2 regions of the Streptomyces sp. NPDC005393 genome follow, and region 2 is predicted to be linked to the other one. Evidence: riboswitches for the same ligand, from Rfam matches in the RefSeq annotation. Region 2 holds a riboswitch; the other holds the start of a gene.
The links. Region 2 has a riboswitch for thiamine pyrophosphate ahead of ABZS71_RS19525 (thiamine ABC transporter substrate-binding protein). Riboswitches for the same ligand answer to the same signal wherever they lie in the genome.
Positions count from the first base shown of each region.

Region 1: it holds a riboswitch for thiamine pyrophosphate, as region 2 does, so the genes downstream of both, ABZS71_RS08620 (cytosine permease) here and ABZS71_RS19525 (thiamine ABC transporter substrate-binding protein) in region 2, are expected to answer to the same signal.

Region 1 is NZ_JBEXFG010000006.1:66,485-71,744, reverse strand. It holds gene ABZS71_RS08630 (ubiquinol-cytochrome c reductase cytochrome b subunit) at 1-734, shown strand, start outside; gene trpD (anthranilate phosphoribosyltransferase) at 921-1,994, shown strand; gene ABZS71_RS08620 (cytosine permease) at 2,078-3,460, opposite strand; TPP riboswitch at 3,452-3,545, opposite strand; SAM riboswitch class IV at 3,622-3,739, shown strand; gene ABZS71_RS08615 (aminotransferase class V-fold PLP-dependent enzyme) at 3,897-5,260, shown strand, end outside.
Region 2 is NZ_JBEXFG010000022.1:44,447-49,706, forward strand. It holds gene ABZS71_RS19515 (ABC transporter ATP-binding protein) at 1-379, opposite strand, end outside; gene ABZS71_RS19520 (iron ABC transporter permease) at 380-1,993, opposite strand; gene ABZS71_RS19525 (thiamine ABC transporter substrate-binding protein) at 2,092-3,165, opposite strand; TPP riboswitch at 3,161-3,265, opposite strand; gene rlmN (23S rRNA (adenine(2503)-C(2))-methyltransferase RlmN) at 3,326-4,432, opposite strand; gene ABZS71_RS19535 (phosphatidate cytidylyltransferase) at 4,507-5,260, opposite strand, start outside.

The DNA.
Region 1 (5,260 bases), on a different contig from region 2:
AGGTGTCCACGGGCGCCCAGCCCGACTGGTACATGGGCTTCGCCGAGGGTCTGGTCCGTGTGATGCCCGGCTGGGAGATCAACGCCTGGGGTCACACGCTCGTCCTGGGCGTGTTCATCCCGATCGTGGCCTTCCCGCTGGTTCTCATGGCGATCGGGGTCTACCCCTTCATCGAGTCCTGGATCACCGGGGACAAGCGCGAGCACCACATCCTGGACCGCCCGCGCAACGCCCCGACCCGCACCGCCTTCGGTGTCGCCTGGCTGACCGCGTACTTCGTCATGCTGATCGGTGGCGGTAACGACCTGTGGGCCACCCACTTCCACCTCTCGATCAACTCGATCACGTGGTTTGTGCGGATCGGCTTCTTCGCCGGCCCGGTCCTGGCCTTCATCGCCACCAAGCGCATCTGCCTCGGCCTCCAGCGCCGCGACCGCGACAAGGTGCTGCACGGTCGCGAGACCGGCATCATCAAGCGGCTGCCGCACGGTGAGTTCGTCGAGGTCCACCAGCCGCTCTCGCAGGAGCAGCTGCACGTGCTCACCCAGCATGAGCAGCCGGAGCCCTACGAGGTCGGACCGGCGGTCGACGAGAACGGCGTCACCCGCAAGATAAAGCGGTCGCAGAAGCTCCGCTCGAAGCTCTCCAAGAGCTACTACGGCGGGGACAACGTCATCCCGAAGCCGACGCGCGCGGAGCACGACGAGATCACCAGCGGCCACGGCCACCACTGATCTCTCGCACGGTTAGCTGACGCCACCGCCAGGGCCTCGGTCCGGACCTCAGGGTCCGCACCGGGGCCCTGGTCGTTGTCCGCCATACGGGCGTGGGGCCGATGGCGTTCTCACGCCGATAGGCTTGCCACGGGCCGCCGAAGAGCGGACCCCTTCCCTGCCCACCCACGGATCCAGGAGCGGACCATGGACGTTGTGACCCCGGCCGGAGGCGACAGCACCGCGACGGCCCGCACCTGGCCGGAGGTACTGACCTCGCTGCTCAGCGGCCAGGACCTCAGCGCCGACGACACCGCCTGGGCCATGGACCGGATCATGCGCGGCGAGGCCACCGACGCCCAGATCGCCGGATTCGCGGTCGCGCTGCGGGCCAAGGGCGAGACCGTCGACGAGGTGTCCGGTCTCGTGCGGACCATGTACGACCACGCGAAGGTGATCGAGGTCCCCGGGCCGACCGTCGACATCGTCGGTACGGGCGGCGATTGCGCCAAGACCGTCAACATCTCGACCATGTCCGCGCTGGTCGTCGCCGGCACCGGCGCGCGGGTCGTCAAGCACGGCAACCGCGCCTCGTCCTCCGCCAGCGGCGCCTCCGATGTGCTGGAGAAGCTCGGCGTCAATCTGGAGATCAGCCCGCGGCGGGTCGCCGAGATCGCCGAGGAGGCGGGGATCACCTTCTGCTTCGCGGTGAAGTTCCACCCGTCGCTGCGGCATGTCGCGCCGGCGCGGCGCGAGCTGGGCATCGCCACCACGTTCAACTTCCTCGGCCCGCTGACCAACCCGGCGCGGGTGCGGGCTCAGGCGACGGGCGTCGCCGACGCCCGGATGGCGCCGATCGTGGCCGGTGTGCTGGCGGAGCGCGGCTCGTCGGCGCTGGTGTTCCGCGGCGATGACGGTCTGGACGAGCTGACGGTGACGGCGACCTCGCAGGTGTGGGTGGTCCGGGACGGCGTCGTACGCCAGGAGACGTTCGACCCGCGGGATGTCGGGATGGACCTGGCCCCGGTGGAGGCGCTGCGCGGTGCGGACGCGTCGTACAACGCCGATGTGGCGCGGCGGCTGCTGGCGGGGGAGACGGGTCCGGTACGGGACGCGGTGCTTCTGAACTCGGCGGCGGCGCTGACGGCGCTGGAGCCGGGGGCCGGCGACAAGCCGCTCGCGGAGCGGATCGCGGCGGGCGTGGCGCGGGCGGCCGAGTCGATCGACTCGGGGGCGGCGCGGAGCGCGCTGGAGCGGTGGGTGCTGGCGAGCAACGCGTAGGTCTGCGGCCGGAAAACCAGCCCGTCCGGCGATTGAGGACACGCCCGGAGGGCGGGTCGGGGATCGGGGCCGAGCCCCGGCACTCAGCCCTTCCGGGCACTCAGCCCCTCCGGCAGGGCGACCAGTCGCAGTCTGAGGGGCGCGTAGACGACCAGCGCCGCGAGGAACGCCGTGTAGTAGGCGAGGTCGGCCCCGTGCAGGGCCTTGGCCACCGGGCCCGTGTACAGGCTGGTGTCCATGAAGGGCACCGCCGCCAGGAAGGCGGCGGCGAAGGCCAGGAGCGCCGGCCACCAGGGCTGTGCGGTCTCGGTGGCCGGGTCGAGAGGCGCGCCGCCCCGGCGGCGGGCGAGCCAGTCGACGGCCACGACCGCGACGAAGCCGGGAATCCAGTAGCCGACGAACAGCAGCACGTTCTGGAAGCGGGCGGTGGTGTCGGCGGCGTGCATCCACAGCACCAGCGGGAAGCCGAGTACGGCGGCGAGGCCCGCCGCGAGCGGGCGGGGGACGCGTACGCCGACGGTCTGCAGGGCCAGTGAGCCGCTGTAGTCGTTCATGGCGTTGCTGCACAGAGCGGCGAGCGCCACGGCCAGCAGGCCGAACGCGCCGACCGTGCCGCCGCCCAGCACCTCATCGACGCCCCGGGCCGTCTGGTCGGTGAAGGCGGCGGCTCCCCACAGCCCGAGTGCCTGGACGGCCACGAAGGAGACGGTGACGCCCAGGAGGGTGCACCAGAACATGCGGGGACGGGAGGTGGCGCGGGGCAGATAGCGGCTGAAGTCGCTGGCGTAGGGCGCCCACGACAGCGCCAGGCTCAGCGCGATCGTGCTGGTCAGGACGAACGCGCCGGCGCGGTCGGCGCCGTGGGCGGTCGCGGCGGGGTGGCCGCCGTGCGGCAGCTTGACGGCCAGGGCGAGGAAGGCCGCGGCGAGGACGAAGGTCATCACCTTCTGTGTGCGGTGGATGGCCTCGTAGCCCAGTACGCCGAGCGCCCCTTGGACGGCCATCATCACCAGCACCCCCAGCCAGAACGGCCAGCCGCACAGCCGGGCCAGCGCGTCGCCGCCGAACAGGCCGATGAGCGCGTCCCAGGCGACCGAGGACAGCCACTGCAGTACGCCGGGCACCGCGACAGCCCGGCCGAAGGCCAGCCGGGCCAGCGGCAGCTGGCCGGTCCCGGTGAGGCTGCCCCAGGTGCCCAGGTACGCGGTGGGCACCGCGCCGAGGAGGGTGCCGAGGACGACGGCGGCCAGCGCGGTGGTGAAGTCCAGGCCGAGGGTGACGCCGACGGTGCCGGTGAACACGCCGGTCATGGTGAGGTTCGGGGCGAACCACACGGTGAACAGCCGTCCCGGTCCGCCGTAGCGGTGGGCCTCGGGCACCGGCGCGATACCGCGCGCCTCCATTCGCAGATCACCGGGTGCGGCGGGCATCCGCCCGTCGAAGACGCGGGCATGCGGCGCTGACATGGATGACATCCCTCCGCCAGTACGAACTGGTTCAGGTTCGACGGGTGTGATCTCAGCCCCGCGCGGGGCACCCCGTGTCCGGTACAGCGGCCCACCCTAGCTGTCCGGGATGCGGACCGGGGACTGTGGGCGGCGATCCCCTCATGGCATACTCCTGCCCAGGTCACGAGTGACAGCGACTACGGCCCCGGCCCGCTGTCCGGCAACCCTCCGTCCGTGGCGGGGTGCCCCGGGTGATGACCAGGCCGCAGGCAGCGAGGTCTGCGGCAAGCGCGGACCCCTCGCACTAGGGGTCCTGGTGGTCGAGGGAGTTCTTCCGTGATGCAGCGAATGCGCTAGGGCCGGACGGCCCGTTCCACCTCATTTTTCCGCGCCCCGGCGGCGAGCCTCCGCCCGCGCGCGTCCGCATTCACGACCCCTCCCGGGAGGATTCGCCATGTCCGTGTACCCGTCTGTCGCCACCTGTGAGCCGCTTACCGTGCTGGGCAGCGATGTCCGCGTACCCCTGGTCACCGGCGGCGAGGTGACGTACGCCGCGCTCGACTACGCCGCCAGCGCGCCCGCCCTGCGGCGGGTGTGGGACGACGTCGCCGCGTACGCCCCGTACTACGGAAGCGTGCACCGCGGGGCGGGCTATCTCTCGCAGCTGTCGACCGATCTGTTCGAGAACAGCCGTAAGGACGTCGCCGCCTTCCTCGGCTGCCGCGAGGACGACCAGGTCGTCTTCACCCGCTCGACCACGGACTCCCTCAACCTCCTGGCCGCCGTGGTGCCGCAGGGCACGGAGGTCTTCGTGTTCGAGACCGAGCACCATGCCTCGCTGCTGCCGTGGGAGCGGCGGGATGGTGTGCGGGTGTGCTATCTGAGCGCGCCGCGCTCGCCGCGGCAGGCGGTGGAGACGCTGGAGCAGGCGCTGGCGGGCCGGGACGGCGGCCCGGCGCTGGTGTGTGTGACGGGTGCGTCGAATGTGACCGGTGAGCTGTGGCCGGTGCGGGAACTGGCCGCGGTGGCGCATGCGCACGGCGCCCGTATCGTGCTGGACGCCGCCCAGCTCGCCCCGCACCACCCCGTGGACATCGCGGAGGCGGACGTGGACTGGGTGGCGTTCTCCGGGCACAAGCTGTACGCGCCCTTCGGGGCGGGCGTCCTGGCCGGGCGGGCCGACTGGCTGCGGGAGGCGCGGCCGTATCTGGCGGGCGGCGGCGCGAGCCGCAAGGTCGCGGTGCGCGTCGAGGACGGGGCCGGCGGGGTGGACGTCGAGTGGCACACCACGGCCGCCCGGCACGAGGCCGGTTCGCCGAATGTGATCGGGGTGTACGCGATCGCCTCGGCGTGCAAGGCGCTGTCCGAGGCCGGTTTCGAGGGCCTGGTGGCACGCGAGCGGCACTTGATCGCGAAGGTGCGGGAGGGGCTGGCCGAGGTGCCCGAGGTGCGGGTGCTGTCGCTGTTCGGCGACGACGCCCCGCGGGTGGGTGTGCTCTCGTTCGTGGTGGAGGGCTGGAACAGCTCGCACTTCGCGGCGGCGCTCTCCGCGGAGTACGGCATCGGCGTGCGCGACGGCCTCTTCTGCGCGCATCCGCTGGTACGGACCCTGCTGGACAGCGAGCCCGAGGAGCCGGGCGAGTGCGGTGCGCCCGAGGCGGCGCCCGGGGAGCGTTCGCTGAACGCGATCCGGGTCAGCTTCGGGGCGGGCACCCCGGATGAGCATGTGGAGCGCTTCGTACGCGCCGTGCGGGAGCTCGTCCGGGACGGCGCCCGGTGGACCTACCGCACCGAGGACGGCCGCTGCGTCCCGGCCCG
Region 2 (5,260 bases):
CGGCGCCCGGCAGCCCGACCAGCTCCAGCAGCTCGGCGACCGTGCGGTCCGCCTCCGCGCGCCCCACCTTGCGCATCCGCAGCCCGAACGCGACATTGCCGCCCACGTCCCGCTGCGGAAAGAGCTGATGGTCCTGGAACATCAGCCCCACCCCGCGCCGGTGGGTGGGCACCCCGCCCTGGTCACGGCCCGCGAGCCACACCCGGCCGGCGTCGGCGCGCTGCAGCCCGGCCACCACACGCAGCATGGTGGACTTGCCGCTGCCGCTCGGCCCCAGCACACATACCGTCTCGTGCTCGGCGACCTCCAGGTCCACGGCGTCCAGCGCGTCGCGCCGGCCGAACCTGACCGTCACGTCGTCCAGTCGCAGCAGCGTCATTCAGAACTCCCCGGAACGGTCGGTGCGGATGCGCTCCAGCGCCAGCAGGGAGCCGGCGCAGACCAGCATCAGGATCGTGCTCAGGGCCATCGCCTGCCCGTAGTTGAGCTGTCCGGCCCGGCCCAGGAAGCGGGCGACGGCCACCGGCAGGGTCGGATGGTCGGGCCGCGCGATGAACACCGTCGCCCCGAACTCGCCGAGCGAGACGGCGAACGCGAAGCCCGCCGCGACCGCCAGTGCCCGCCCCACCAGCGGCAGATCCACCTCTCGCCACACGCGCAGCGGGGACGCGCCGAGCACGGCCGCGGCCTCGCGCAGCCGGTGGTCCACGGCCCTCAGGACGGGCAGCATGGTCCGTACGACGAAGGGCACGCCCACCAGGGCCTGTGCGAGCGGCACCAGGACCCAGGAGGCGCGCAGATCCAGCGGAGGTTCGTCGAGCGCGATGAGGAAGCCGAAGCCGACGGTGACGGCGGAGGTGCCGAGCGGCAGCATCAGCAGCGCGTCGAAGCCCCGTACCAGCCGCCCGGCCCTCCGGGTCAGCGCGGCGGCGGCCAGACCACCCACGACGAGGGCGAAGAGGGTGGCGAGCGCCGCGTACCGCAGGGAGTTCCCGACGGCGTCCACCGGGGCCACGAAGAAGGTCCCGCCGCTGTCGGCCGCGGACTGGAGCGCCCGGTAGTACGTGAAGCCGTAGCCGTCCGGTCCGTCGAGCGAGCGCTCCGCCAGCACCGCGAGCGGCGTCACGATCAGCAGCGCGACGACGGCCAGCACACCCCACAGCAGGGCCCACTGCGCCGGGCCCTGCGGGCGGCGCGCCGTCCGGTCGGGGTCGACAAGCCTCAGGGCGCCCTCCCGGCGCCGTACGGTCCACGCGTGCAGGGCGAGGACGGCCGCCACCGCCGCGAACTGGACGACGGTGAGCACCGCGGCCGTCGGCAGGTCGAGCAGCTGCGCGGTCTCCCGGTAGATCGCCACCTCCAGCGTGGCGTAGCGCGGGCCGCCGAGGATCTGGATCACGCCGAAGGAGGTGAAGGTGAACAGGAAGACCATCAGCGCGGCGGCGGCCACGGCGGGGGCGAGGGCGGGCAGCGTCACCCGGCGCCAGGCCGCGAGGCGGCCGGCGCCGAGCACCCGCGCGGCCTCCTCCTGCCGTGGGTCGAGCTGGGCCCACAGCCCACCGACGGTGCGTACCACCACCGCGTAGTTGAAGAAGACATGGGCGAGGAGGATCGCCCAGACGGTGGTGTCGAGCCGTACGCCCCACAGCTCGTCCAGCACCCCGCCGCGGCCGAGCAGCGCCAGGAACGCGGAACCGGCGACCACGGTCGGCAGGACGAAGGGCACGGTCACCACGGCGCGCAGCAGCCGCTTGCCGGGGAAGGCGAAGCGGGCGAAGACATAGGCGCCGGGCAGCGCGACCACCAGGGTCAGGGCGGTCGAGGCGACCGCCTGCCAGCCGGTGAACCAGAGGATGTGCAGCGTCGCCGGATCGCTCACCACCTCGGCGATCCGGCCGAACCGCCACCGGCCGTCGACGCGCAGCCCCCGGGTGACGATGGCGGCCACGGGATAGGCGAAGAAGACCGCGAAGAAGGCGAGGGGAACGGCCATCAGGGCGAGCCGCAGCGCGGCGGCGCGCAGCCGGGACCGCGTCGGCGCCTTTGGATCGGGAGCCGTACCGCGCTTGTCCTTGGCTACGGGCTCGGGCTTTACAGGACGAGCGAGGACCATGTCCTGACCCACGGCTCACGGTTCTTGGCGATCTTCTGCGGGGACAGGGTGGCCGAGTCGGCGATCTTCACCCCGTACCGGGTGAAGAGCTCGGGCAGCTTCGCGTCCTCGCGCGCCGGGTTGACGTACATGTTCAGCGGCACGTCCTCCTGGAACCGCTTGCTCAGCAGAAAGTCCAGCAGGGCCTTGCCGCCCTTGGTGTTCCCCGCGCCGTTCAGCAGCCCGGCGAACTCGACCTGCCGGAAGCAGGTCCCGGTCGCCACCCCGGTCGGGGCCTTCGCCGGCTTGGACTTCGCGTCGGCCACCTCGGCGGGCGGGCTGGAGGCGTACGAGACGACGAGCGGCCGGTCGCCGTTGCCGCCGCCGGCCGAGCCGGAGAAGCGGTCGTAGTACGCCTGCTCCCAGCCGTCGACGACCTCGACGCCGTTGGCCCGCAGCTTCTTCCAGTAGCTCTTCCAGCCGTCGTCGCCGAACGTGGCGGCCGTGGCGAGGAGGAAGCCGAGGCCGGGGGACGAGGTGGCCGCGTTCTCGGTGACGAGGAGGTTCTTGTAGGCGGGCTTGGTCAGATCGTCGAGGGACCTGGGCGGCGCCAGCTTCTTGTCGGCGAAGTACTTCCGGTCGTAGTTGACGCAGATGTCTCCGAAGTCGACCGGGGTGACGCGGTGCTTCGCCTTGTCGAGCTGGAGGGCGGCCGGGACCTTGTCCAGGCCCTTGGCCCGGTACCGGGTGAACAGGTCGTTGTCGAGCGCGCGGGAGAGCAGCGTGTTGTCGACGCCGAAGAACACATCGCCCTGGGGGTGGTCCTTGGACAGGATCGCCTGGTTGACGGCCGCCCCGGCGTCGCCGCCGGTCTGCACCCGCACCTTGTAGCCGGTCTCCTTCGTGAACTCCTTGAGGACGGCCTTGGAGGCCACGAAGGAGTCGTGCGAGACCAGGGTGACGGTCTTGGAGTCCGAGCCGCCCTTGGGGTCCCCGCCGCAGGCGACGAGGGCGGAGAGGCCGAGTGAGCCGAGGAGGGCGGTCCCGATGGCACGCCGAAGGTGGCTGTTCATGGTGATGCTGACTCCCTACGCCGGTATGACCCGGATCAGGTCCGAGGGTCTGCGGCCGTGCCGCACTCTCAGCGCTCTGTGCGCTCCCCTGTCGGAATGTTCATTTGTACGACCTTGCCGCGATGCCGCGAGGGCGCGAAGGCACCGTATCAGCCGGTCCTCAGCGCTCCGAAGCCGCCAGCTGTCCGCAGGCCCCGTCGATCTCCTGCCCCCGGGTGTCCCGGACGGTCACGGGCACTCCGTGCGCCTCCAGGGCCGCCACGAACGCCTTCTCGTCCTCCGGGCGGGACGCGGTCCACTTGGAGCCGGGCGTCGGGTTGAGCGGGATGAGGTTGACATGCACCCGATGCCCCTTGAGCAGCCGGCCGAGGAGATCGGCGCGCCAGGCCTGATCGTTGATGTCCTTGATCAGGGCGTACTCGACGGAGATGCGGCGGCCGGACTTCTCCGCGTACTCCCACGCGGCGTCCAGGACCTCGCGCACCTTCCAACGGGTGTTGACCGGGACGAGGGTGTCGCGCAGCTCGTCGTCGGGCGCGTGCAGCGACACCGCGAGCCGGCACTTGAAGCCCTCGTCGGCGAACCGCAGCATCGCCGGGACCAGCCCGACGGTCGAGACGGTGATACCGCGCTGGGACAGGCCGAGGCCGTCGGGCTCGGGGTCGGTGAGCCGGCGGATGGCGCCGACGACGCGGCCGTAGTTGGCCAGCGGCTCGCCCATGCCCATGAAGACGATGTTGGACAGCCGCGCGGGGCCGCCGGGGATCTCCCCGTCGCGCAGTGCCCGCATCCCGTCGACGATCTGGTGCACGATCTCGGCCGTGGACAGATTGCGGTCCAGACCCGCCTGCCCGGTGGCGCAGAACGGGCAGTTCATGCCGCAGCCCGCCTGAGAGCTGATGCACATGGTGACCCGGTCCGGGTAGCGCATCAGGACGGACTCCACGAGCGTGCCGTCGAAGAGCCGCCACAGGGTCTTGCGCGTGGTGTCGTCGTCACAGCTGATGTGCCGCACCACACTCATCAGATCCGGCAGCAGCTCGGCCGCCAGCCTCTCGCGCGCGGCCGCCGGGATGTCGGTCCACTGGGCGGGATCGTCGGCGAAGCGGGCGAAGTAATGACGCGACACCTGGCCGGCCCGGAAGGGCTTCTCCCCGAGGGCGGCAACGGCCTCGCGGCGCTGGGCGGGGGTGAGGTCGGCGAGATGCCGCGGGGGCTTCTTGGCCCCACGCGGCACGGCGAAAGTGAGTTCTCCGGGCTTAGGCATGGTTCAACCAGTGTCGCAGACGTACGAAGGGCCGGCCCCGCGCCAGGAGCGGCACGGGGCCCGGAGGGCGGTCGTCAGCCGCCGCCTACGAAGATCACCAGCAGCAGCCAGACCACGGGGGCGGTGGGCAGCAGCGAGTCGAGCCGGTCCATGATCCCGCCATGGCCGGGCAGCAGCTTGCCCATGTCCTTGATGCCGAGATCCCGCTTGATCATGGACTCGCCGAGGTCGCCGAGGGTCGCGCTGACCGCGACCGCGAGGCCGAGCAGCAGCCCCTGCCACCACACGCCGCCCTTGATCAGGTACTGCATGCACAGCGCGCCCGCGACCATCGCGAAGGTCACCGCGCCCAGCAGCCCCTCGCGGGTCTTGCCGGGGCTGATGCGCGGCGCGAGCGGGTGGCGGCCGAAGCGCCAGCCGACCGCGTACGCCCCGGTGTCGCTGACCACGGTCAGCAGCAGGAAGGTGAGCACCCGCTGCGGGCCGTCCTCGGTGTCGAGCATGAGCGCCACGAAGGTGGCGAGGAACGGCACGTAGAAGGCGGCGAAGACCCCCGCCGTGACATCCCTGAGGTAGTCGTCGGGGGGCTCGGTCATCCGCCACACCAGCACCGCGAGCGCGGTGAGCGACACCGCCACCACCGCGCCCTGCGCACCGCGCACATAGCCGGCGACGACCATGGCGACGCCGCCGACGGCGAGCGGCACCAGCGGGACCCGGATGTTCTTGCACTCGGCCAGCCGCGAGGTCAGCTCCCACAGCCCGACGACCACCGCGACCGCTATCACGCCGATGAACACCGGCTTGTAGATGAAGAGCGAGGCGACG